One region of the Paenibacillus chartarius genome, then DNA from elsewhere that is predicted to be linked to it. Evidence: riboswitches for the same ligand, from Rfam matches in the RefSeq annotation. Region 1 holds a riboswitch; each other region holds the start of a gene.

Region 1 (8,189 bases):
TGAACAGGAAGTGGGGATTGATTTGGCTTTGCAGCGTTTTGAGCTCCAGCTCCTTGACCAGCTTGTCCTTCTCAAGCAGCTCCTTGTCTTTGTCGATGAAAGTCTTCAGATCGGAGAGCATATGCCGAAACGCTCTAGCTAATATGCCCAGTTCGTCTTTGCTTGTTCCGGATTCGGGCTCCACGTTCAAATTGCCTTTGGCGATCTGCGCGGCAACGCCGACCAGGTGAGAGACGGGAACGGTTACGCTTCGCGAGATCCACACCGCGAGCGCAAGGCCAAGCAGCGTGTTGACGACGAATACGGCCGCTGCCAGCCGGTCCATTCGATGCGCTTCGTGCTGAATAAGCTGGTACACCGGTTCGTATGAGGCCAGCTCCACATCGACGAGGTGCTGCTCCTGCTCCTGGATGAAGCCGCCGGTTCGTTCCGCATCCTCATAGCTCGCCAGCGCTTCCCGCTGCCGGCTGAGACCTGACGCCTGCACGGAGGCGTTACCCTGCTCCCGGATCGTTTCCATCATACGGACGTATTCCACAAGGGCCGGCCTTTGCCGGCTTCCGTCGTACAGCTCGGCCACCTTGGATTGCTGCTGTGATAAGGCTGCGAGCGCCGATTCGACTTGCCGGAGACGAGTCGTGTCCGGATTCACAAGATAGCTGTTCAGCGTTTCCAAGGTGCCTTCCACCGTATGAACGGTTTGGTTGTACAACAGCAGCCGGCTCATCATGACGTCGTAGCTTTCCCGAATTCCCTGGCCGCTTTGGAACAGGAAAAAGGAAACCGAATTGGACAGCAGCACGAGCAGGGGGATAAACAGCAGCAGCTTGGTGCGGATCGTCATTGGCCTGCCCCCTTCGCAGCCGAACAGCCGTTCATCACCGATACGGGAGTGAACAGCTGCTGCGGTACCGGATTGCCCAGGTAGTGCTCATTTAACAAGGTAACCGCCCGATAGCCCATCTCGACGGGCCGCTGCACGACAGCCGCGGTGATTTTGCACTCGCTGAGGCCGCTCAACGTTTCCTCCGTCGTGTCGAAAGCATAGATATGAAGCCCGTTCGGGCGGAGGCGCTCGGCGGCCTCCTTGATGCCCGGGCCATCCAGCGCGCTAAAGCCGACCATCTCGGTAATTCGCGGCTTCAGCTGAAGCAGCTCCTCCGCTTGCCCCGCCGCCTGCAGACGCGAAATATTGGACGACCTCACATGGGCGACCGTCAGGTTGGGAAATTGGGCCAAAGCCCGGCGCAAGCCCTGCAGGCGAAGCTGCTGGTTCGGAGCGCGCTCGCTGCCAATCAAGACCCCGATCGTTCCCGCACCGCCCGACGTCTTTACGACAAGCTCACCCATTTTCATCCCCGCTTCCATGTTGTCGGTCCCGACGTACGAGAGTCGGCTGCTATCCGGTTCGTCCGTATCTACAGCGATGACCGGAATTCCGGCTTGGACGGCTTTATCGATTAAGCTTCGGTAGCCTTCATCCCCCAGACCTTGCACCAGAACCCCGTCCGCTTTGGCGGCGATCGCCTTCTCCAGAAGCCTCATCTGCTCCTGCGGGTTGATCCGGTACGGGCCGGTATAATGAAGCTCCATGCCGAACCGGCTCGCGGCGTCGCGGGCTCCCTGCTCAATCGATTTCCAGTAAGGATTGTTGAGCTCTTGGGCGATCAGTACAATTTGCTTGCCGTTCGTCTGCTCCTTGGAGGGGGTGATCAGCGGCTTCACATAGCCTTGAATGCGCTGGGTAGTGAAGAAGAACAGCAGCAGCAGTATGGTAAATCCCCCGAACAGGATGACGACGGCGGCGCTCCAAATCCGATTCGACATGCGATGGCTCCTTTGAACGACGGAATATAACAGGTTCATTATACAAAATAGGCTCGAGGACACAAAGCAAAGGCAGCCCGTGATGCGTTCGCATCCCGGACTGCCTGATGCGTTCAAACCGCCCGCGCTTTCAGCAGCTTATGATGATATCGATAAGACCCGGCTATCACGGCAAACCCGATGATGAATACGAGCGCGTCGGGCTTCAACCCGGTAACCGCCAGCACCGAGAAGAACGCCCCCGCCAAATCGAAAGTCAAACCTGCATACGCCCATTCCTTCACCCGCGTAAAGCCGGGTACGACGATCGCAATGACGCCGAGCAGCTTGGCGGCGCCCAGGAACGGCGACAGGTAGGCGGGATAGCCGAGAGAGGCGAAGAGAGCGACGGAGTCAGGGTTGGACAGAAGATTCGGTATCGCTCCGACACCCATCAACAAGATCGTCAAGCCTGTAAAAATCCAATACCAGATCCGCAGCTTGCTCATGCCCGAACACCTCCCTGCATGCGCTCCAATATGATCGCCAGCCGTCCGAGCGTCGATGAGGCGCCTTCGATCGCCCCGTATTGCCGCACCGCGGTTTCCAGTTCCAAGGCGGAAATGAATTGCATGCGCATGGTAAGCTCTGTGTTATCGTCGATGTCGTCAAAAGTGACGGTGACGCGGAAGCGTTCCTCCACTTCAGGATCGCCGTGAGTGTAAAGCAGCAGCTGAGGCGGGTCGACGTCGATATAGCGGATGATGTTATCATAGTCCGTTCCGTCTGGGCCGTGCATGACATAGCGCCATACGCCGCCTGGCCTTACGTCGATGTCCTGAACGGTGAGAGTGAAGCCTTCCGGCCCCCACCAGTGGGGCAGATGCTTCGGGTCGGTCCAAGCTTCGTACACGAGTTCGCGGGGAGCGGGGAAGCTGCGTTGAACTGTCAATACACGTCCTTCAACATGGGTGAAAGTGTTGTTCATAGCCGGGCCTTGCATCATAACGAATTCCTCCTTACGGGTATTGGTTCATCTGTTACAAATATATCCTATGGGGAATATTCCTGTCAAGGTATATAATAAGCGATTTGATTATCAGCATTCACCATGCAAGAAATAATATAATAACTGCAATTTCGATAAAAACTACTACCAAATACCTAGTTCTCCGGGTATAATGTTGTTAAGAAATTGTTAATGGAACTATAACGACAAAGGCACACTGCATGAAAATGCAGGCCGCAAAGCTAGAGGGGCTTCCGGGAGTAAGTTCCCATGCCAGCCAGCTGCCGAATGTTTCTGTGCTCCCGCGGAAGGGGACCCGAAAATTCGGGTCCTCTTTGTCGTCTTTAGGACAACAGTTGAAAATGTGGAGGGAATTACAGGATGTCACAACAACACACACATGCACGCAGCACAACGTCCAAGCTTGTCTCTCTGTTCGCTCCGGGTGAAGCGGTTATGAATCGATTGAAATATGTCAATAAGTTTCTGATGATCGGCTTGCTGTTCGCGATTCCGCTGATCGTATTGTCTTATTTGCAATACTCCGATAGAGCGAGCGAAGTAAAGCATATCCAGGAAGAAACGACCGGTGTCGAATACGTGCAGAAGCTTAACGATTTCTACTATGCGGTCGATACGCGACGCGCATCGGTAAGTGCTGTCGTGTTGGGGGACAGCTCGCTGAAAGAAACCCTCGTTCAGGCTGAAGCGAAAGCCGACAGCGCGGCAGCTGCAATCGACAAGCTTGACGGCGAGATTGGGAAACAAATTCAAACAACCGACAAATGGAATGCGGTGAAGAAAAAATGGAGCGACCTGAAGGCCAAAGGTACGGCGCTGACGTCCCAAGAAAGCATCGATCAGCACGCATCGGTCATTACGGATACGCGTTCGTTGATGACGCATATTACCAACACGTCGGGCCTTGTGCTGGACGGAGAACTGGGCAGCTATTATTTGATGGATGCCTCCGTGAAACAGATGCCGCTGCTGCTGGACCGCGCGGGACGCGCCAGAGCGCTGGCCGTAGCATACGCGGCGGCGAAGACGCCGACGGCGGCGGAAATCCGTACGTTAACGACGCTTCTGGATCAGATCAAGACGACGCAGGAAACGATTAAGTCCGACCTGGATACGGCGGCTCAAGTACATAGCGATATCGGTGCCAAGCTGCAGGAAGCTTACACGGCGAATTCGGCGGAGCTTGATCATCTGATCGAGTACGTGAACAGTTAAGTTGTGACGGCGAATCCGATCAAAGCGATGCCGAAAGAGGTGTTTGACACGCTGAACAAGCCGGTCGAGCAGACCTTCAAGCATTTCGAGACGGAGCTTGAGCTGCTTCAGGAGATTCTGCATCGCCGAATCGACCAGGGCAACTCGACGATGTATCTGCTGATCGCCGTCGTGAGTCTGGTGCTGCTTGCCGTGACCTACTTGTTTATCTCGTTCTATTTATCGGTCAAACGCGCCGTACACACGCTGGAAGCTTCTGCGACCCAAATTGCGCAAGGCAACCTTTTATCCCGCGTCGAGCTGAAGACGAAGGACGAGCTGGCCGTCGTAGCCTCCTCGTTTAATTTGATGGCCGATACGTTCCGTTCGACGATATTAACCGGCAAGCAAGTGTCCGAGCAAGTGGCAGTATCCGCCGGGCTGCTGACGCGGAATGCCCATACTTCGGCTGCGGCCAGCACCCAAATCAGCGATGCGATCGGGGTAATGGCTGCCGGCGTAAGCGCACAATTTCAGGGGGCGCAGGAAGCAGCGGTGGCGATGGAGGAGATGGCTCAAGGCGTTCAGCGTATCGCCGAGAATGCTTCCACAGTCGCCGAAGCGGCCCAGGGCGCGGAGAGCCGGGCCCGCAGCGGGAATGCTTCGATTCAACAGGCGATCGGTCAAATGACGAAAATTCATGCGAGTGTCGGCGAGTCTGCTGCAGTCATTGAGCTGCTCAGCTCCCGCTCGGAAGAGATCGGCTCGATCAGCAGCGTAATTTCGGAGATCGCGGTACAGACGAACTTGCTCGCTCTGAACGCATCGATCGAAGCGGCGCGTGCCGGCGAGCATGGAGCGGGCTTCGCCGTCGTCGCTTCCGAAGTGAAGAAGCTGGCCGAGCAGACGAAGACGGCCGCGGGTCAAATTACCGGGCTGATCAACGATATTCAAGTCAAGACCGTCGGGGCCGCCGCGAAGATGCACACCGGTGTTCAAGAGGCCGAGCTGGGCAAGCGGGTCATCGAGGAGACAGGCGCTATTTTCCAGGAAATTGTTGCCGCCGTTCAGCAGGTCACCGAGCAGATTCAGGAGGTGTCGGCGGCTGCGGAGCAAATGTCCGCCGGTACGGAGCAGGTTACGGCTTCCATCAGCGAGATGGTCGGCATTTCCCGGGTGTCCGCGGACAACGCCGAACAGGTATCATCGTCGTCTCAGCAGCAGCTCGCCTCGATGCAGGAGATTGCCGCTTCCGCCGACGAACTCAGCAAAGTCGCGCAGGAGCTGCGCGAAGTGATTCATCAGTATACGGTGTAAACGGCCGATTTGTCCGCCAAGTGCCTTCTATAGAGGCTGCTTGGCGGTTTTCTTGTTAATTCGAGCGGTTTCATCAGGCTTCACGTCAGATTTACAATTTATTAAACCTGAATTAATCATCTGTTTACATGAGTCGACTACAATTATCGATATTCACATACATCTTATGTACAGCGAGGAAGCGATGAGATCACTTGGAGCCCTTAATGAACCGATCGATAGCGGTTGTTTAAGACTTTGAGCTCATACGCTTCTTTTTTTGTGCAGTCGAGGGAGGATGACCTATATAGCAAGACAAGGACCGAGGAGGCTGGGCGGTTTGCGGCATGCGGCTGCGGTACTGGCTATCCTTTGCATGATGCTGGCCGCCGGGGGAACGGCCTCCGCTCATTTCAGCTCGACGGGATATTCCGACTTGACGGTAGGGGAGAAGTCGCTGCAATACAAACTTTACCTGCTGGAGAAGGAATTATTGGAAGCCCTTCCAATCATTGATAGGAACGGAGACGGCAAGCTGTCCGAGCAAGAGCTGAAGGGAGCGGCTGAGCCGCTGAACGAGCTGGTTAACGATCGGCTGGTCGTGACCGGGAACGGGAAGGTGGCCGACGGAGAGCTGGCTGCTGCGATGCACGCCGAGAAGGCGAAGATGACGATGATCGAGCTGGACATTCGCTACGCTTTCAGTGTCCCTGTACAGCGCTACATGGTGCAGTACAACATGTACGACGGAACCAATGCGGATCATCGCAGCTTCGCGACGATTCGGATCGGCGAGCAGACGATCGTCCAAGTGATCAACAGCAGCAACAACATTATTCAAATCGAGGGCGTCAAAGGCGGCGCTGCAGCATCTTCAGGCACCGGAGCCGGAGCCGGACAAGCAGCCGAAGCGTCGTCCGGCCCGACGCCGGCCGCTGCTGCGGACGCTCCATGGACCGTGATCTTCCGCGAGTATGCAGTCATGGGCATGAAGCATATATGGTCGGGACCGGACCATATGCTCTTCGTTGTCGGTCTGCTGCTCGCCGCAGGCGCAATCGGGTGGCCTACCTTGAAGCTGGTGACGGCGTTTACAGTCGGGCACAGCATCACGCTGGTGCTGTCTGCGCTGAATCTGGCCTCGATGTCGCCCGTTCTCGTCGAGCCGCTCATTGCGCTGAGCATTATCTATATTGCCGTTGAGCGGTGGATCGTCAAGGAACCGGCAGGAAATCGCCAGCTTGGCGTAACGGCGGCATTCGGAATGGTGCATGGCTTCGGGTTTGCGGAAATTCTTCACGGGACGATGGCGGGCGGCATTGCGCTGCCGCTGTTCTCCTTCAATCTTGGCGTCGAGCTGGGGCAGATTGCCGTGCTGCTCGTTGCTATTCCGATCCTGCTCGGACTGCGCCGCATCACGATGCGTCCGGCGTGGACCTATGCAGCATCCGGAATCATCGGTGCGATGGGATTGTATTGGCTAGTCGAACGAGTGATTTTCTAACAGAGGGAGATGTGGCATGAGGAGTCGAACGAGCAACAAATGGATTTCTATCGTTACATTATGGTGCATGCTGTTCAGTGCAATTGTTCCAATCGGTACTACCGCTGCGGCGGATGCGGGCCAATCGGCGCCGGAGCTGTTCGTGACGGAGATTCACCCCGATGTCGTCGGAACGGACAGCTTCGAGTTTTTCGAGGTATACAACAATTCCAATCAGACGCTCCGTCTTAACGATTATACGTTCCTGTACCGGTATCCGAATCCGGCGACGACGCCGGACGTACCGTTCACGTTTGCCGACAACACGATGCTGGCGCCGCAGCAGGTGATGGTGTTTTGGTATAACAATGCTTCACCGAAAAACGATTTGGCGGCCTTCAACGCGAAATACGGCGTTAGCTTGACGGCCAGCCAGGTGACGGATGTGGCGGGCTTCAACGGGTTTTCCAATACGGCGGCCCGTGCTGTCGTCATCAAGAGTAAAGCCGGTGTTGAAATTGCCAAGTCCGGCTATGCAGCGACGGAAATCGCAGAGGGCTTGGGCGTTCATTTCAAGCTGCCTGCGAGCGGCGTCGACATGGCGAAGCATGCGATCAAGTCGGCTCCGACTCCGGGCTCGCTGGACCTTGCTCAGATACCGGCCGAACGTGTCATTTTACCGGACCCGCCGGCGAATGAGCCTCCGGTCATTGCCCATACGCCGGTGACGGAGGCGAGTGCCGGTACGGATCTGACGATCTCGGCGTCGATTACGGATGCAGAGGACTCCGTTAGTGCGAGTGTCTATTACAAGAAGACGTCGCAGTCAAGCTTTACGGCGCTGCCGATGAGCAGTGTAACCGGATCGACGTACTCGGCGCTCATCGCCAAGGAAGTGCTGACCGAGCCGGAGCTTCAGTACTACATTCAGGCTAAAGATGCCGCTCACACGGTAACGACCGATACGTATACGGTTGCGGTGAATGGGGCGACGTTTGATTTTACCAAGGTGCCTGCGATGCTGATTACGGAGCTTGTGCCCGATACGACGAATGTCGGATCCGGAGACGGTTATGAATTCGTCGAAATTTACAACAATACGACGAAGCCGATCGCACTGAGCGACTACCGGCTGCTGTACCGGTACACGAACAGCGATACGCCGGACGGCGTATGGGAGCTTCCGTCTCAAGCGGTTCTTGAGCCGATGAAGCCGCTCGTATTCTGGATCATGAACGGCAGTAATGCCGACTCAACTGCAGCGAGCTTTAATTCGATCTATGGAACGTCTCTTGTCGAGAACGTCAACCTGTTCCGCATTGACGGCGGGGGCGGCATGGCGAACGGCGGCAAACGCAAAATCGTGATCGCCTCCAAAGC
Region 2 (8,189 bases), on a different contig from region 1:
CAATCGGTTCGACGGTAGCATCCTCCCCTCCTTCGGCTTCCCGGCTTGTGCCGGTTGTGCGGCGGCGCTCGATCATCTGGATCAGCAGACGGGCGGACGCTTCGCCCATGACGGTCTTCGGATGGACCAGCGTCGTCAGCTTCACCTCGGTTGCGGTAGCCAGCGGAGAGTCGTCGAAGCCGACGAGCGAGAGCTGCCCCGGTACGCTTAGCCCTTGCGAGCGGGCTGCATCGAGCAGCCTTACGGCAAGCTCGTCGTTGTAGCACACGAACGCTGTCGGCCGCTGCTCGCTCTCGGCAAGCAGCCGCAGCGCGGCCTGGTGAGGCGTATGCTGCTTATCCTCCGTCTTGTACTGCACGATGAGCTCCGGCCGCAGCGGTACGCCAAGCTCGTGGTGAGCCCGCAGGAACCCTTTGAGCCGCTGCACGCCCTGCATGTCGTCCGTCTTGAAGAAGCCGGCGACGCTGCGGTGCCCGAGCCGCAGCAGATGCTCCGCGGCGAGATACCCGCCCAGCTCGTCGTCCAGCTTGACATACGGGCAGTTCAGCTCAGGGTACGTCTCGTTGATCATTAAGTACGGAATGCCTTTGTAGTCGAGAGAGGCATAGTACGAGAAGTTCGGGTTGCCCAGCGCGCTTCGCGTCGGCTCCACAATGAGCCCGCTGAGCGGCTCGCGGAGCAGCATCTCCAGGCTTTCGCGCTCCCGCTCTTTGTCGTTGTCGGTGCTGGACAGAACGAGCCGGTAGCCGTGGCGGCGCAGCTCCGATTCGATGCCGCGTACGATGTGCGGGAAGATGTAATCGGAGATGTAGGTCGTCAGTACGCCGATCGTCTTGGGTTCGGTGAATTCCGCTTCGGCGGTTTGGGCTGGGGTAAAGCTTTCGGAAACGTACGTACCTTTCCCCTGCTGGCGGCTAAGCAAGCCTTCCTGCTCGAGCGCTCCGAGCGCCTGCCGAACCGTCTGGCGGCTCATCTGAAAGCGCTGCGCGATATCGTTCTCGGACGGCAGCAGATCTCCGCTGCGCAGCGTGCCGTTGTCGATCCACGATTTAATTTCTTGCTTGAGTCGAATATGTTTAGGGACCGTCTTGTCCATAGGATGGTTCACTCCCGGAGGGTCAGCATCATAGCCTTATTGGAAATATCGCTATTATATCATCCCTCCTACTTGTATGTACATATAGACGATGCTACGACAAATTTGTCTATTGGATCAAGATCGATGCTCGGCGGGACCGGATTCGCTTCTCGTGCAAAGCACGCTGAGTTTACCGGTAGGTGAGAGCGCTATTTTGTGGGTTACTCGGTTCACCAGCAATTTAGCGGAATTTGAAGGCGCCATCGAGACGCTCGTTGTCATCTTGCATGGTTATACCTTGTTTCTCAACATTAACTCCCTCATAATCCTCTACACGATGAAGCCGCCCCCTAAAGAGCAAAATAACGGTTTCGGAAACCGCTAGGCTTGGGCAGAAAGCCCATTTCGCATTGCAAATGTTAACTTTCCGAAATGGTAAAAAGAGGAGCTGCCGCAAGCACGCTCCCCGCTTGTTAGTGCCAATAAATAGTGCTCTAGACTCTTACCCGCATGGTAGATATATCCATATTGCGCAGTCAATAGTCTGAACGCCGCCATTATAGAACTGACAACAATTACTGAATTTCTCCTATTTTCGACAATTCCTCCTACAAACTATAATTAGGACACAAACCCAATACATTCATCTCGCGATAAAGGCAAACCTGGCGAAAGCCAGCGGCGCAAAGCTAGAGGGGCTTCCGCAGGACGACCGTTCACGATGCCAGCCAGCTACCGAAAGAGGGTCCCAGGATAACCCTTTCGGCAGAGAAAGGGTTATTTCATCTATGGAGGGTATCAACATGAAAAAATGGAATGGTTTATTGCTCGTAATGGTTCTGCTGCTGTCCTTCGCTGCACCTGCCGCCCATGCGGCAAGCGAAGTGACGACCAAAGCGAAGATTGTATCCGGCGTCAGCTTCCGCGATCAGCCGAACACGTCCAGCAGCGTTATGCGTTATTTAAAAACAGGCGAGATCGTGACCGTGCTGCAGATCGTCAATCCTTATTGGTATCAGGTGAGTGACGCGCAAGGCGTTACCGGCTTCGTCTCTACGAACGAGAAATACATATCGGTTATCAGCAATGCCGAAATCATCTATGGCGTTAATTTCCGCACCGGTCCTTCGACGGATGCCACCCGCATCCGCATGCTGCGCGCCGGAGAGGACGTGCTGGTACTGGAAAAGGTGAATGACAGCTGGTACAAGGCGGTCGACTCCACCGGCGTGGTCGGCTACGTCAGCTCGAGCAGCAAATATATCATTACCGATTTCTCTGTTACTCTCGTAACGCTCCCGCTGGCCGAACGGATCGAAAGCGTCATTGCGGAAACGTTCAAGTATACCGGCGTTCCTTATGAATTCGGCTCCAAGAGGTTCGACACCGCAACCTTCGACTGCTCCGACCTGTTACAGCAAGCCCGCTGGGATGCGACACGTGAAGTGATTCCAAGCGACTCGCGCGAACAAGGCGAATATGTAAAGAGCCTCGGACCGGTAACGACCGACTGGAAACAGCTGAAGCGCGGCGACTTGATGTTCTTTATGTCCTACAAGGGATCCCGCGCGTCGGATTATGCGTCGATCGACAAGTCGACGGAAACGATTACACATACAGGTATTTATTTGGGAGACGGCATGGTCCTGCATACGTATTCCCCGGAATCGGGCGGCGTCCGTACCGATCTAATCGAAGGAAAACAATGGGAATACCGCTTTCTGTTCGGCGGAAGCAGCATGAAGTAACCAAATTGCATGGGCATAGGGGGCCACATCACGATGAGAACAAAGATCCTCGCGCTGCCATTATTGACTTCTGTGCTTTTCTCGTTATACGCTTCGACCGTTAGCGCCGCCGACGCCGAATTAACCAAGCAATCCGTCATGGGCTTCTACGTCAATTCAAGCAGTTCGACCTCACTACAAACATTCGGAACCTATCTCAAGGATATGGGGGTCATCACGTATCAAATTGAAATAGACGGTTCGATTACAGGCGGAACGCCTGCAGCGGATGTAAACACAGCCAAATCCAAAAACATCAATACTTACGCTGTTATTCAAAATCACTTCGAGCCCGATCTAACCCGAAAGGTGCTGTCCGACTCGGCCCTGCGGCAAAAAGCGATCAACAATATCCTCACATTAACGCAGAACAATGGCTATCGAGGCGTCAACCTAGATTTTGAAAATATGTACGCAGCCGACCGGCAGCTCTTTAACAGTTTCGTTAAGGAACTGACGCAAGTAGCGAAAACCAAAAGTTTGGAAGTCATCGTATCCGTAACCGCCAAGACGAATGAATGTACGACCTGCAGCTGGTCCGGGGCGTTCGACTTCTACACGTTAGGCCAAACCGCTGATAAAATTCAATTAATGTCCTATGACCAAAATGGCAGCTGGGGCCCTCCAGGGCCTGTAGCCGGCTATCCGTGGTTCGAGAAAGCCATTCAGTACGCCGTATCCCAAATTCCGAGCCGGAAGGTGCTGCTAGGGCTGCCGGCTTACGGCTACGACTGGAATGTGACGACGAATACCGGGCATAAAGCCGTCATGTGGAAAAGCATCCCCGGCCTGCTTTCAACCTATCACGCACAGCCTGTCTGGAACGAAACGGAGAAGTCTCCAACGCTGACGTATACGGACGCTCTCGGCAGCAAGCACGTGGTATGGTATGAAGACGACAAAAGCATCGAACTGAAAACCGAGCTGGCGAACAAATACAGCTTAGGCGGAATCTCCGTGTGGAGAATGGGCTTCGAGAACGAAAGCTTTTGGAGGTCTGCCTATTCCGGTTTAGCCCCGAAGCTATCCGGCTTAACCACATCAGCATCCTCCTTATCCGTCAATGGTCTGGACAGGGTATTCGTGAGCTTTAACTTAAATAAGCCGTCCGCCGCAAGCATCAACGTATTGGACAGCTCCCGCGCCCCCGTCAAATCATTGCTGATGAATGAGGTCAAACCGGCCGGTCTCCACAGCTTCGAATGGGATGGCAGCGGCCTGCCGTTCGGTGCCTATACGATCGAAGTGAAGGCCGTTGACGGAAACGGGCTCTCCCATTCGGCTTCGACAAGCATCGAGCTGCTGGACGGAACGGCTCCCGCGATTTCTTCGCTGGACGTGTCTCCGCCTAGCTTAAAGGTAGACGGAACGAATAGCTCCATTCTCCGTTACAGCTTGAACGAACCGGCAGCCGTCACCCTGAAGCTTATCAACCAGGCGGGCGCTGCTCAGGTGCTGGTGGATCGCGAGCTGAAGCAGTCGGGCCCGAATGAAAATTCCTTTAACGGCTTGGGCTTCGCACTAGGCACATACACCATTGAGCTGACAGCGGCTGACGAAGCAGGAAACGCGAGCAAGGCGAGCGCAGCCATCACCTTTCGGGATGGTTACGCTCCGGTCATTTCGAATGTGACGGTTTCGACCGCGACACTGAAGAAAACAGCGCTGCTGAACGCCAAATCCGAATTGCAATATTCTACGAATGAGCAAGCTCAAGTTGAAGTCGTTCTGCGTAACCAAAGCGGCAATATCAAGCCGTTGGCTCCGCCAATCGTTCAGAATGCCGGAAGCTATAAACTGACGATCGATTCCGCACCGCTCAATGACGGCGTCTATGACGTGCTCATCAAAGCCACGGACGATAACGCCAACACCTCCAGCGCTGCAGCCCGGATCACGGTAGTGACGGAGAAGGTGTACGGCAAAGTTACGGCAAGCAAATTGAATGTCAGAAGCGGTCCGGATACTGCTTATTCCATCGTAGCCTCTTACCTCTATGGACAATCGGTTGAAATTACAGGTAAAACGGACGTTTGGTATCAAGTAAAATATTCGAGCACGCAAACGGGGTATGTTCATAGCTCCTATCTAACGCTGAACTAATGCCACAAGACCATCCGAACCGGCGCGAACACGTGCGGTCGGATGGTTTTTATTTATCGCTTATGACAGGGTAAAGAACAGGCGGAGGAAATCAACCGACCGTGCACGAATATATCATGGTATCAACCATACAACGCACTGATCATTCTTATATCCGGTTGTTCGATCAGCGGTTCCGGCAGAACGGAAGGTCGGAATCCAGACTCAGCCGCTTCAGCTCCAGCTTCGAACGTCCCTCCCCTCACTTCCGATCGGGATGAAGCAAGCGTCTATGTACTTGAAATGCTGACGAAGTCGATCGAAGCTTCCTGGTAACGCAGCAGCTCGCGGGATCGAATGTTTCGATACGGTAAAATCAAACTCTCTGTCATACATCCAATTCAGCTGCAATATGATGGCTCTAGATCATCTGATGAGAGGTGAGCCGATGGCTGTCGTGAAAGCCAGGAAGCGGGATATTGACCTGTTGGCAAGGCTGCTTCGAGCCGAGGCCGTGGGCGAAGGGGAATTAGGTATGCTCCTTGTCGGAAATGTAGGCATTAACCGGATAAGAGCCAATTGTTCGGATTTTAAAGGACTCCGCACAATCCCCCAAATGATCTACCAGCCCCATGCGTTTGAAGCGCTGCTTCACGGTATGTTCTATCAACAAGCAAGGGAGCAAGAACGGCGTCTGGCACGGCGGGTTGTGAATGGAGAGCGGTTTTGGCCGGGTAAATTTTCCCTTTGGTATTTTCGGCCGGGGACGGCCCAATCCCCTCTGCCCTGTCCGGCAAACTGGTATAATCAGCCGCATGTGGGACGCTACAAGCTTCACTGTTTTTATGAGCCGACCGGAAAAGAATGTGAAAATGTGTATAGGGTATATTAATAGCAGCGGCGACAGCTATGGGCTGGAAAGCAAAGTCCAAAGCTGCCGCTGTTTTTTATTGATGCGCCATATCTTCAGTTTTATGCAACCGCATTCAAAGACTAAAGTGGTTTCTTCATACTATGTTTCCCGGAAAACATGCACGGGCTTAAGGGTATAAGGAACGATTTATTTCCAGCTTTCCTTTCCGGTGAGGGTGCAGTACTATGGAAGTATTGCAATACCAATCGGACGGCATGACGAATAGGAGCGAAGCAGCATGGAGGTTCAGTCCCGAGAGCATACAAATCCAGGACATGCTACGGCAGCGGTGCGGCCCGAGCCGGCCCCGCAGGAGTGGAAGCGCACAATGTGGCTGCTCTGGATCTGTTTATTTCTAACGTCGGCAGGCATCACAATGGTCGTTCCGTTTCTCGCCATCTATGTACAGGAACTGGGTGTTACCGATGTGAAGGAGGCTGCCGTTTGGGCTTCCGTCATTTTTGCCGTGAATCATGTGGTCATCGCGCTGATGTCCCCGTTTTGGGGAAAAATTTCGGATCGCTACGGTCAAAAACGGTTGATCGTCCTCTCCGGTATCGCCATGGGCCTCGTCATGGCGGCGATGGGCTTCGCGTTGATTCCGCTTCACCTATTGGCGCTAAGGATTGTGTTCGGACTGGCGAATGCGGTATTTCCGGCAGCGCAAACCATGCTGTCGATACAGACGCCGAAGGAGCATATCGGCCATGCCGTCGGCACGGTGCAAACCGGCAATATGCTGGGTCAGCTGCTTGGTCCTCTGATCGGCGGTGTTCTAGCGGAGGCATTCGGAATGCGCAGCTCGTTCTTTATTACGGGAGCCTGTCTGACCGCTGCCGCTTTGCTTGTCCTGATTTTGTGCCGCGAGCAGCGCGTTGCCGGCTCCGGCGCTACGGTGCGGAAATCCGCTGCTCCAGTGACGTTCAAGAGGATGATCTCGGAATCCCCCGTTCTGCTGCAATTGATGCTGTGCGGCTTCCTGATGTCGGCCAGCTTGCAAAGCATCAGCCCGATTCTCCCGCTCTACCTGAAAATGCTCAATGTGACGGAGCAGCTGTCTCTGATCAGCGGGCTGATGTTTGCTGCGCAAGGGCTAGGGATGATGATCGCCTCACCGGTGCTGGGCCGGCTTGGCGACCGGATCGGGCACGGCCGGATCCTGATCGCCAGCGTGATCGTTATGGGAATCCTGCACGTTCCCCAAGCTCTCATTCAAGACCCATGGTCCTTACTAGTGGCTCGATTTCTTACGGGAATTAGCATCGGCGGACTGATCACCTCGGTCATGTCGCTGATGCGCCACTTAACGCCATTAGAGCTTCAGGGTACGGCGCAGGGCTACAACTCCAGCTTTAACTCCGTCGGCAACGTGAGCGGAGCCTTGCTCGGCGGACTGCTCGTGAGCCAAGTTGGCATTGCGGCCGTGTTTTATTTACTGACAGCGCTGTTTCTCATCTACACTTTGGTGCTTCTCCGCTATCGGCCGGCGCTTCGTTGCGACGCTCCATTGGCTTCAACATCGTAATACGAATGAACGAAAAATCCACTCTCACAATGGGGAGTGGATTTTTTGCATGCTATCGTACGCCATCGGATTTTGGGTCAATGGTCCAGCTTCAGATCCTCTTTTTCGGCGCGGCGCGCAAACCAAGTTGCCAACAAGGATCCGGAAATGTTATGCCATACGCTGAAAATGGCACTTGGAACAGCAGCGATCGGGCTGAAATGAGCCGATGCCAACGTAGCGCCAAGACCCGAATTTTGCATTCCGGTTTCAAACAAAATGGCCTTGCGCTTGCTAAGATTCATGCGGAACAGCTTGGCGAACAAGTAACCTAGCAAATACCCGAGACCGTTGTGCAAAATAACGACTGCAAAAATCAGCAAACCGCTTTCCACAATTTTGGCTTTACTCCCCCCCACTACGATAGCCACGATAATGACAATCGCCAAAGTGGATACGAGCGGAAGTGCCGTAACACTTGCTTCTGCTTGTTTTCTAAACAAACTTTTGACGATAACACCAAGAATAATAGGGAAAATAACGACCATCAAGATATCCTTGATGAGAGCTCCGCCATCAATCGGCATCCAACGTCCTGCAAGCAGACTGATTAAAGCAGGCGTTGCTAGCGGTGCGATCAGCGTAGAGACGGAAGCGATGGAAACCCCAAGCGCAACATCGCCTTTGGCAAGCAGCGCCATTACATTGGAGGAAGTCCCGCTCGGGCAGCAGCCGACAAGAATGACACCGACTGCAATTTCTGGCGGAAGCTTCAACACAATCGCCAGCACATAGGCGAGCAGCGGCATAATGATATAATGGCCG
Region 3 (8,189 bases), on a different contig from region 1:
CTTGATCTCCCGGATAAGACGCGAGAATTCCGGGTCTTCTTCGTATTCGTCCGCGTAAAGCGGAATAAGTTGATGCCGAATATGGGTTATTTTTCCGTTTTCAAAGGAAATATCGATTCTTCCGAGAAACGAAGTGCTTGCCCCGGATTGGACAATCCATGTGTTATTTTGTCTGATTGGTTTGTCGATTCGATCATGACTATGCCCGCTTAAAATGATATCGATCCCTTCAATGCAGGATGCCGCTTTTATATCCAAAGGCAGTCCCATATGGCTGATCACCACGATAAGATCCGCTCGCTCCTTCTCCCGTAATTGATGAACCACTTTTCTCATATCGTCTATATTTAGCGAAAAAGTAAATCCTTCCGAGAAAGAAGGAGGCATCGTTTGATCTACAAAAGGATAAGTCCATCCCGTCAAACCGACCCGTATACCTTCGATTTCCCGAATCATATGCGAATGAAAAGGATTGACTTTGCCGGAGATTGGCTTGGCATTCATTGCCAATGCCGGTGCCGGAACTTGACTTATCAAAGAAAATAGCTGTTGGGGTCCGTAAGCAAAGTCCCAGTTCCCAGGTACCCAAGCATCGAGCGGCATTTGTCGGAGTAGCGGCAAGACGGCTTCACCCTTGGACAAAACTAGCGGTCCTGTACCATGAAACAAATCGCCCCCGTCAACAAACAGTACGTGGGGATGTTGTTGTTTTAAACATGTCACATAGCGGAAGATGCGTGAAAAGCCCCCGCAATGAATGTAGAACGGACGCGGATCGCCCCAGAAGAATTCCGGATGGGCGTCCAAACAACCGTGCGTGTCATTTTGTTGAATCAATACGAGTTCCACACTTAAGCCCCCTTGTTGAAGCATGTGATCCCAAGCTTATGGATAGTATGGGGAGTTCCAGCCTGTTTTTAAACCTTCTTTATCAGAACTTAACACAAGGCCGGTACGATCAAACGAAGAACATCCGGGAAGGGAGAGATGAGGATGTCGTTTGGGTACCGGGTTCTGGTTTGCGCCATTTTGATCCAAACTTATTTCGATTTGAAAACAAAGGCCCGGAAAGGAGGACGAAATTTCCAAATGCGACAAGAAGCGCTTGGCTTCTTGAAGACCGACTGGTTCGAAACGTTGTGTACCGCCATCGATCTTGATCCTTCCTTCGTAAGGAAGGAAATGCTCCGTGCTTCCGCCAATACCCGCAATAGGGCTCCCAGGATTAAAACATAAACAAAAGAAGGGACATGGCTGTCCCTTCCGCTCCGCGTTACTTGAGAACACTGCCGCCGAACACAAACCGATATTCCCAGTGCTTGCCTTCAATGCTATCGATTCTTACCCCGCCGGATTTCACGGAATACGTATGCAAAATCTTGCCATTCCCCAAGTAAATGCCGTTATGCGTGATTCGTTGTGCGGATTTGTCGATTCCGGAATAATTGGAACTTTTGCTTCCTTTATACGACATAAAGAACATGATGTCTCCTGGTTTCAAGTCTCGCCAATTCGTTGTTGTTTTTCCAATTTTTTTTACATATTCGGCTTGTGTCCGGGAATTGCCGGGAAGAATGATGCCGGCCCCGTCTTTAAACGCTTGTCGAACAAAGTCCGAGCAGTCGAAAGTCCTGGTATTGGAGCGGCTGGAACCAAATTCGTAAGGCGTTCCCAAATATTTTATACCGGCTTCAATCACGTTTTTGGCTGTGCCGGCAGCAGTTTGTGCGGTTTCACCGGAAGAGGCGCCTCCCACTGATATGTACCGGCTCTGTGTTGTGACATAACCGGTTTGCCCCTGGCCATCCTTGATTTTGTACCAATAGGGGTTCACCCGTTCCAAAATATTCACATGTTCACCTGCCTGCAAATAACGAATGCGCTCGCTGCTTAGGGAAGGCTTGTCCCGAAAATTGACACTTTTCACGATGACGGCATCACCCTTGGCCGCCGAAGCGGAGTCTTGTCCCAATGAAATCGTTCCGGCAATAAAAGTCGTTACAAACAGTGCCATAGCCAGTTTTTTCTTCATCAACTGCAATTCCTCCTTGTGGATTTGGATAATTCCCGCGGCGGAAAATATCGGCTCGCGGTCTAATCCAAGCCTATCACAGGAGATGCAGTGAACCTGGATGTACATTTTTCCAATCGCTTAATCATTTCTTTAAAAAGAAGCGTTATCCTCATCTGCAAGGAGGTGGGGGTTTGCGCAGCATTCAAATCGGTTCTTTTGTCTTGAACGGACAACTGATTTTGTATTTCAGTTTTGGGGCGGCGGGCTGGTTGATGTTACAATATCGGCTCCGAAACATGCCGGAGCGGGGGTTGATCTTGTCCTGCGTATCAAACGCATTCTGGCTGTGGCTGATCGTCTGGAAAGCGAGCTACCTGCTCTTTCATCCGGTTGAAGCCATCCAACAGCCTGTTTCTTTCATCTATTTCGATGGCGGGGAACGCGGGAAATGGATGGCAAGCCTGGTTGCCGCGGTCTATATTTGGCAGAAGGCTTTGAAGCAAAACATTCCTTTAAAAATGTGGGTCGACATTTTCATCACGTATGCATTCGCGGGTTGGTCGGCCTGCCAAGTGTTGTTATTCATGATCGGGGAGGAGCCGGCCTGGTTTCATGCGGCAAGCGCCGGATTAACAGCGGTTCTTTTCATGTCTTTCTTGTTTTCTTCAAGAGGATCCGATTCGCCAATAGGACTTGCATACGCCATTTGGTTCTCGATTGGACATGCGATGCTATGGTTTCTGGTCCCCGATCGTCCGATGTGGCTTTTGTCCTTCAGTAAACAGCAGTTGATTTTTCTGCTCGTTGCCACGGGTTTGACCGGATGGGCCTGGTTGGACGAGAAGGTGAAAAAAGGAGGTTCTCATGGATAATATTTCGGTTTTCGCAGCCTTTGCCGCGGGGATGCTATCCTTTTTATCCCCTTGCGTCTTTCCGCTCATTCCCGCTTACGTTTCCCATTTGACGGGCTCGTCCTTTCAAGATGGCAAACTGGTCGTGCATCGGGGGAAACTGATTGTTCAGTCTCTTAGTTTTATTGTGGGTTTTAGTCTCGTTTTCATCGCGATGGGGGCTTCGGCAAGCTTTATTGGCCGCTTCTTTGCCCAGGAACGCGATTTGATCCAAGAAATAAGCGGTCTGTTGATTATTGTGTTTGGTCTGCAAATGGCCGGATTATTAAATCTCCGGCTGTTGATGTCCGGTAAAACATGGGAAATCAAAACGAACAGGAGCCGCGGCGCAATCCGTTCGCTGCTTACCGGCGTGGCTTTTGGCGCCGGCTGGAGCCCCTGTGTAGGGTTGGCGTTGTCATCTATTTTGCTTCTGGCCGGGTCTGCCGAAACGCTGTGGAACGGGGTTGGGTTGTTGGCCGTGTATTCCCTCGGATTGGGTATTCCGTTTTTACTGATTTCATGGTTGCTGACGTATTCGCTGCAGTTCATGAAAAAAATGAACAGATGGATACCTCTCCTGTCCAAACTGAATGGCTGGCTGCTCATTGGGCTGGGGTTTCTGTTGTTTACCGGGCAATTGCAGAAGATCAGCGCCTGGCTATCCCAATATACGTTTTGGGAGATCAACTTTTAACGAGTGGAGATGAAACGGATGAAAAAAAGCATGATCGCTGTTCTGGTTTTGATAGGGCTCGTCGTTTATGGCGGATACGATTATTTTCACAAGTCTTCTTCAGAAACCGGAAAAATTGCGGAATCGGGGGAAGCAAACCTGGAGACGGGCATTCTGAAGGGGCAGCTTGCGCCGGAATTTTCGCTTACGGATTTGCAAGGGAATCCTGTTCACCTGTCTGATTTTAAGGGCAAGAAAGTGCTGGTCAATTTTTGGGCGACATGGTGTCCGCCGTGTCGGGTGGAAATGCCCCATATGCAAAAATTTTATGAGGATTACCAATCGAAAGACGTTGTGATTTTGGGTGTTAACCTGACACCTACCGAGGAAAATCCGGATAACGTACAAGCATTTGTGAAAGAGCAACAGCTCACGTTCCCCATCGTTCTGGACAAGGAAGGAGACGTCATGCAAACCTATCAGGTTGTCGCCTATCCCACGACATTCTTGCTGGACTCGGACGGAGTGATTCGGGAAAAGTTTCAGGGCGCGATTAATTACGACATTATGAAAGAAGCTGTTTCCAATATCAAATAAGACGGGAGAGGTTATGCCGCATGAGTCAATCGGTTAAAAAATTGATTTTGTTAACACTATCCGCTTGTCCGATGGGCCGCTCCATGAATACGGTCATCGGAGAATTGCTTGCCTGCAAAAAAGAGCTTGCATATGAAGTCGTCTATGTGGATGTTGACCATGAAACGACCAATCGATATCGCATTAAGATGAATCCCACCACGCTCTTTTTGGATGACAGCGGCGTTGAATTGTACCGTATTGAAGGTTTTAAAGAAACGGAAGAGGTATGGAACTTGATTAGACAGATAGAAGAAGGATCGCTGCGATCGGAAGCGCCGCGGGAAGAAAACCGGGAGACTACCGAAACTTACACGATCTATTTGTTCCAAAACGGCAACGCCGTTCCGGTGGAGACAACGGTGATCAACAAGACTTCCGTTAAAGCGCCAAGAATAACAACGATTCAACAATTGTTGCGCACCCGGCCTGAAGGATTTGACAATCCGTTTCCGGCAGACACTTCGCTTGAGCGGGTTTCCTTTCATCATGATTCTTGCGTCGTAACGCTCCGTTCGACAAATGAAGTGAGCATGGAAGAAACCGATCGGATGAAGACGTTGCTCAATCGTACCTTGGCGGCCTATGGAATTACCGATATCAAATTGGAATGGACGATTTCTCGTTAGCCAATCATGTAAGCAAAGAAGGTTTAAAAGCCTTTTATTATTCCAATGTCGGGTTACCATGGCAAATATCACTCAATTCTGCACTCATCGGTGGAGTTGAAATAGACGTGTCGCTAGATGTCACGATAATCTACCAAATATGATTTGAGAACAAAGACTATCTGGGCCTGAGGAAAAAAGTACTAAACTCTTTCAAGCGATTATTCGACAAATTCAAAAATTTCCCATTTTGGTTCTTGCCTGTTCCACAACCTGGTAATATAATAATAGGTAATAAGTCTGACTTGGATAATGGCAAACCTGTTCGAAAGGCAGGGACGCAAAGCCACGGGTCTTCTGCATAATATTATGCAATGATAGCCGGGTTACCCTACAGTCATCCAGAAGATACTACGTGTTTGGGGTAGTGTCTTTTTTGTTTTTTAGAAAAAATTGACGAAAGGAAGTGATCGTCTTCGATATGTCCTGGGATTAATGTGAGATCGAGGTCTTAGGAAATTCAAACTAACTGAGGGGAGATGTAATGAAGCACAGTAGAGATTTTTCGCAGTTTGACGGAATATTGGCCAATGGGGTGAATCATGCGGTTATTGATGTCGACAATACGATTACCAAAAGCAACATCGTACAGTTTTACTTGTTCATCAAGAGAGAACGCCTGAAGAACCGGCTGCTATGGTGGCTGTTTCTTGTTTACTGCTTGGCTGCGGCTCCATTCTATCTTGCAGTGGATCGTTTGTCGAGAGATTGGTTTAATCACGTATTTGTGCAAAGAAAGTTCGGGAAGTACGCCTATGAACAGCTAGAGAAATACGCTCAAAGGTATTTTGAAGAAATGCTCAAGAGGCAATTTATCGTTCCTGTGCACGATCTCATCTTTTATTTGAAGGAAAAAGGAGTTCAGGTCACGTTGTTGTCAACCAATTTCGATTTGATCGTAAAGCATTACGGAGCGTATTTTCAGGTTCCCTATGTATGTTTGCCCGTCGTTAAACAGGATTCGAGGATTCGAATCGACTTTTCTCAGCTGAAAGGATTTAAGCGCAATTACATCCAACGCTTGAATCCTGCAATGACGATGGCGATTGGAGATTCCAAGTACGATCTGCCGATGCTGGAGCATGTCCATTACCCGATCATCGTGGCAAACAAGAAAAAGAAATGGATGAAGTCGATACAGAGGGAGGCTGTCTTGATTCGAGCATAATTGAAGCCTCTGTCCACGACGGCGCTCCTCTTTAATCGGTAGTCAAAACGATTAAAGGAGTTGGACCGAATGGTCTTTGTACTCATTGCATTGTGGACGATTGCAGCCATTTTGCTGATTATCAATCCCAAAAATGAACCGACACGCTGGGCGGCATTTACCGCATTTACAGGCGGTGGCGGGGGATTGTCGCGCGCGGTAACCGAAACGATCTTGCCCTATCTGGAGCAGTATCAAATCTCTACGCCTTCCCTTGAAGCATTCTTATTAAAGATGCACATGTTCGGCTCGTTTATGAATCATAATGGACTTCCTTATTGTTTTTTGATGTTCGCCGTCAGCTACTCCGGGTTATTCCGCCGTAAAAAGAAAATGATCCTCGCAGGGGTGCTTCCCATCCCGATCATCGGGATGCTTTTCCTCACGTCGTTCACTCCCCCGATCCAGCATAACTTTCAAGCGCTGTTTTTTTGGTGCGTACCTTATCTGATCGTTGGTCTTATCCTGTTAACATACAGTTTTATGAAAGAGAAGAATCCGAAACGGAAAAGAAGCCGTTTATTTTCCAATATTGTTGCATTTCCCCCGATCCTGTTTCAAATCGTGGCGAACTATACATTAAAGGCGTTTTTCGATGTTCAGGAAGTATGGCGGTTTATGCCGTTTGTGATTACGATTCTGCTGGTAACATTTTTGCTCCTCGGCATCAAATATGGCGTACTCGGCGTCCGGATAAAGTTCGAAAAGGACCGGTTGGACGGTACGATGCGCGCCATCTCGTACGGGACAAGCATATTGAACCACACGATTAAAAATGAGGTCGGAAAAATCCGGATTGTCGCCGATCAGATTCGAAATCTGGCAGCTTCGTCTCATCAGGAGAAAATTGCGAGCGATGCAGCCGTTGTGCTTGATTCGACCAAGCATATGCTGGATATGGTGACGCGCATTCAAAACCGGACGCAAGATATCATGCTGAAAGAGGGGATTCATGAGGTAACGGACATCCTAAGCCGCGCGCTTTCGATGACGAAAGTGTTCTTGGAAAAGCGGAGCGTTCAGGTTCATACGGATGTTGATAATAAGGCGATTTATCTACTCTGCGATCCGGTTCATCTTCAGGAAACGTTCCACAATATCATCGTCAACGCGGCCGAAGCGATGGAGCCGGGAGGAATGTTGTTCATTTCGGTATGCGAAACGCGGAAGCATCTTACGATCGTCTTTAAGGATAACGGAAAGGGAATATCACAAGACGAGCTTACCTATTTGTTCGATCCATTTTATTCAACCAAACATCGCAAGCAAAACTTCGGTCTCGGATTGACGTACTGCTACAATGTTATTCAGCAGCATGACGGATCGATCGATATTCAAAGCGAATTGAATGTCGGGACGTCGGTCGTAATTCAAATTCCACACAAAAGGATTCGATCCCATTCGCTTCCGTTAACCGAGGTGAGGGACATTGGATCAAATCAAGGTTATGTTGGTTGAGGATGATGCCGTCTGGCGTGACCAACTCACAAGTTTCCTGAGCCGCGAGCATGATCTTGTCGTCGTCGGTTCGGCGGCGAACAGGGAGGATGCGGTTCATCTCGCCAGGCTTAGTGACGCGCATGTTGTGCTCATGGACCTTATTTTATCCGATAATGGGTATGACGGACTTGAAGCGGCCATGGATATTTTGGAAATAAAGCAAACCAAGATCATTATGCTGACCGGCATCGACGAGGAAGAGGCAATTATGGATACGTATGCGGCAGGGGCAGTCAATTATGTAACGAAGGCCCACTTCGAAGATATTCCCTGCGCTATTCGCGCTGCCTACAATAATTTGAATTACATTCATCCGGATTCGGCTGGTGTGCTGGTGAAGGAATTTCGGCGGATGAAAAGAGAGCAACGTAGTAAGCAGTTAACCTCAGCCGAGCAGGAAATATTAAGGTTCATTCATAAAGGGTACAAGCAATCAAATATTCAAAGCAAACTGCATGCAACTGAAAGCACCATAAAAAAGCATGTGAATCGTATTCTGAAGAAGCTGGGAACCCGCTCCAGCCGTGAAGCTGCCCGAAAAGCCAAGCGTCTTGGGATAATTGATTAGAATCTCAAAGCAAACAGTCCGGCTTTTAAT

Evidence for each region. Region 1 has a riboswitch for cyclic di-GMP ahead of ACFFK0_RS16395 (hypothetical protein). Riboswitches for the same ligand answer to the same signal wherever they lie in the genome.
Region 2: linked by a shared signal. The riboswitch ahead of ACFFK0_RS19665 (C40 family peptidase) and the one ahead of ACFFK0_RS16395 (hypothetical protein) in region 1 are both predicted to bind cyclic di-GMP.
Region 3: linked by a shared signal. The riboswitch ahead of ACFFK0_RS14055 (haloacid dehalogenase-like hydrolase) and the one ahead of ACFFK0_RS16395 (hypothetical protein) in region 1 are both predicted to bind cyclic di-GMP.

What each region holds. Positions count from the first base shown of each region.
Region 1 is NZ_JBHLWN010000067.1:110,690-118,878, reverse strand. Features, by position in the region: gene ACFFK0_RS16415 (sensor histidine kinase) at 1-844, opposite strand, end outside; gene ACFFK0_RS16410 (sugar-binding protein) at 841-1,827, opposite strand; gene ACFFK0_RS16405 (DoxX family protein) at 1,941-2,315, opposite strand; gene ACFFK0_RS16400 (SRPBCC family protein) at 2,312-2,812, opposite strand; cyclic di-GMP riboswitch class I at 3,017-3,104, shown strand; gene ACFFK0_RS16395 (hypothetical protein) at 3,197-4,051, shown strand; gene ACFFK0_RS16390 (methyl-accepting chemotaxis protein) at 4,055-5,347, shown strand; gene ACFFK0_RS16385 (HupE/UreJ family protein) at 5,625-6,830, shown strand; gene ACFFK0_RS16380 (S-layer homology domain-containing protein) at 6,847-8,189, shown strand, end outside.
Region 2 is NZ_JBHLWN010000076.1:100,992-109,180, forward strand. Features, by position in the region: gene ACFFK0_RS19660 (GntR family transcriptional regulator) at 1-1,096, opposite strand, end outside; cyclic di-GMP riboswitch class I at 1,727-1,818, shown strand; gene ACFFK0_RS19665 (C40 family peptidase) at 1,882-2,826, shown strand; gene ACFFK0_RS19670 (glycosyl hydrolase family 18 protein) at 2,860-4,968, shown strand; gene ACFFK0_RS19675 (cell wall hydrolase) at 5,396-5,839, shown strand; gene ACFFK0_RS19680 (MFS transporter) at 6,099-7,385, shown strand; gene ACFFK0_RS19685 (bile acid:sodium symporter family protein) at 7,463-8,189, opposite strand, start outside.
Region 3 is NZ_JBHLWN010000054.1:23,690-31,878, forward strand. Features, by position in the region: gene ACFFK0_RS14025 (bifunctional metallophosphatase/5'-nucleotidase) at 1-849, opposite strand, end outside; gene ACFFK0_RS14030 (C40 family peptidase) at 1,274-2,032, opposite strand; gene ACFFK0_RS14035 (hypothetical protein) at 2,206-2,886, shown strand; gene ACFFK0_RS14040 (cytochrome c biogenesis CcdA family protein) at 2,879-3,601, shown strand; gene ACFFK0_RS14045 (TlpA disulfide reductase family protein) at 3,620-4,177, shown strand; gene ACFFK0_RS14050 (thioredoxin family protein) at 4,198-4,845, shown strand; cyclic di-GMP riboswitch class I at 5,129-5,218, shown strand; gene ACFFK0_RS14055 (haloacid dehalogenase-like hydrolase) at 5,369-6,052, shown strand; gene ACFFK0_RS14060 (sensor histidine kinase) at 6,122-7,549, shown strand; gene ACFFK0_RS14065 (response regulator) at 7,521-8,159, shown strand.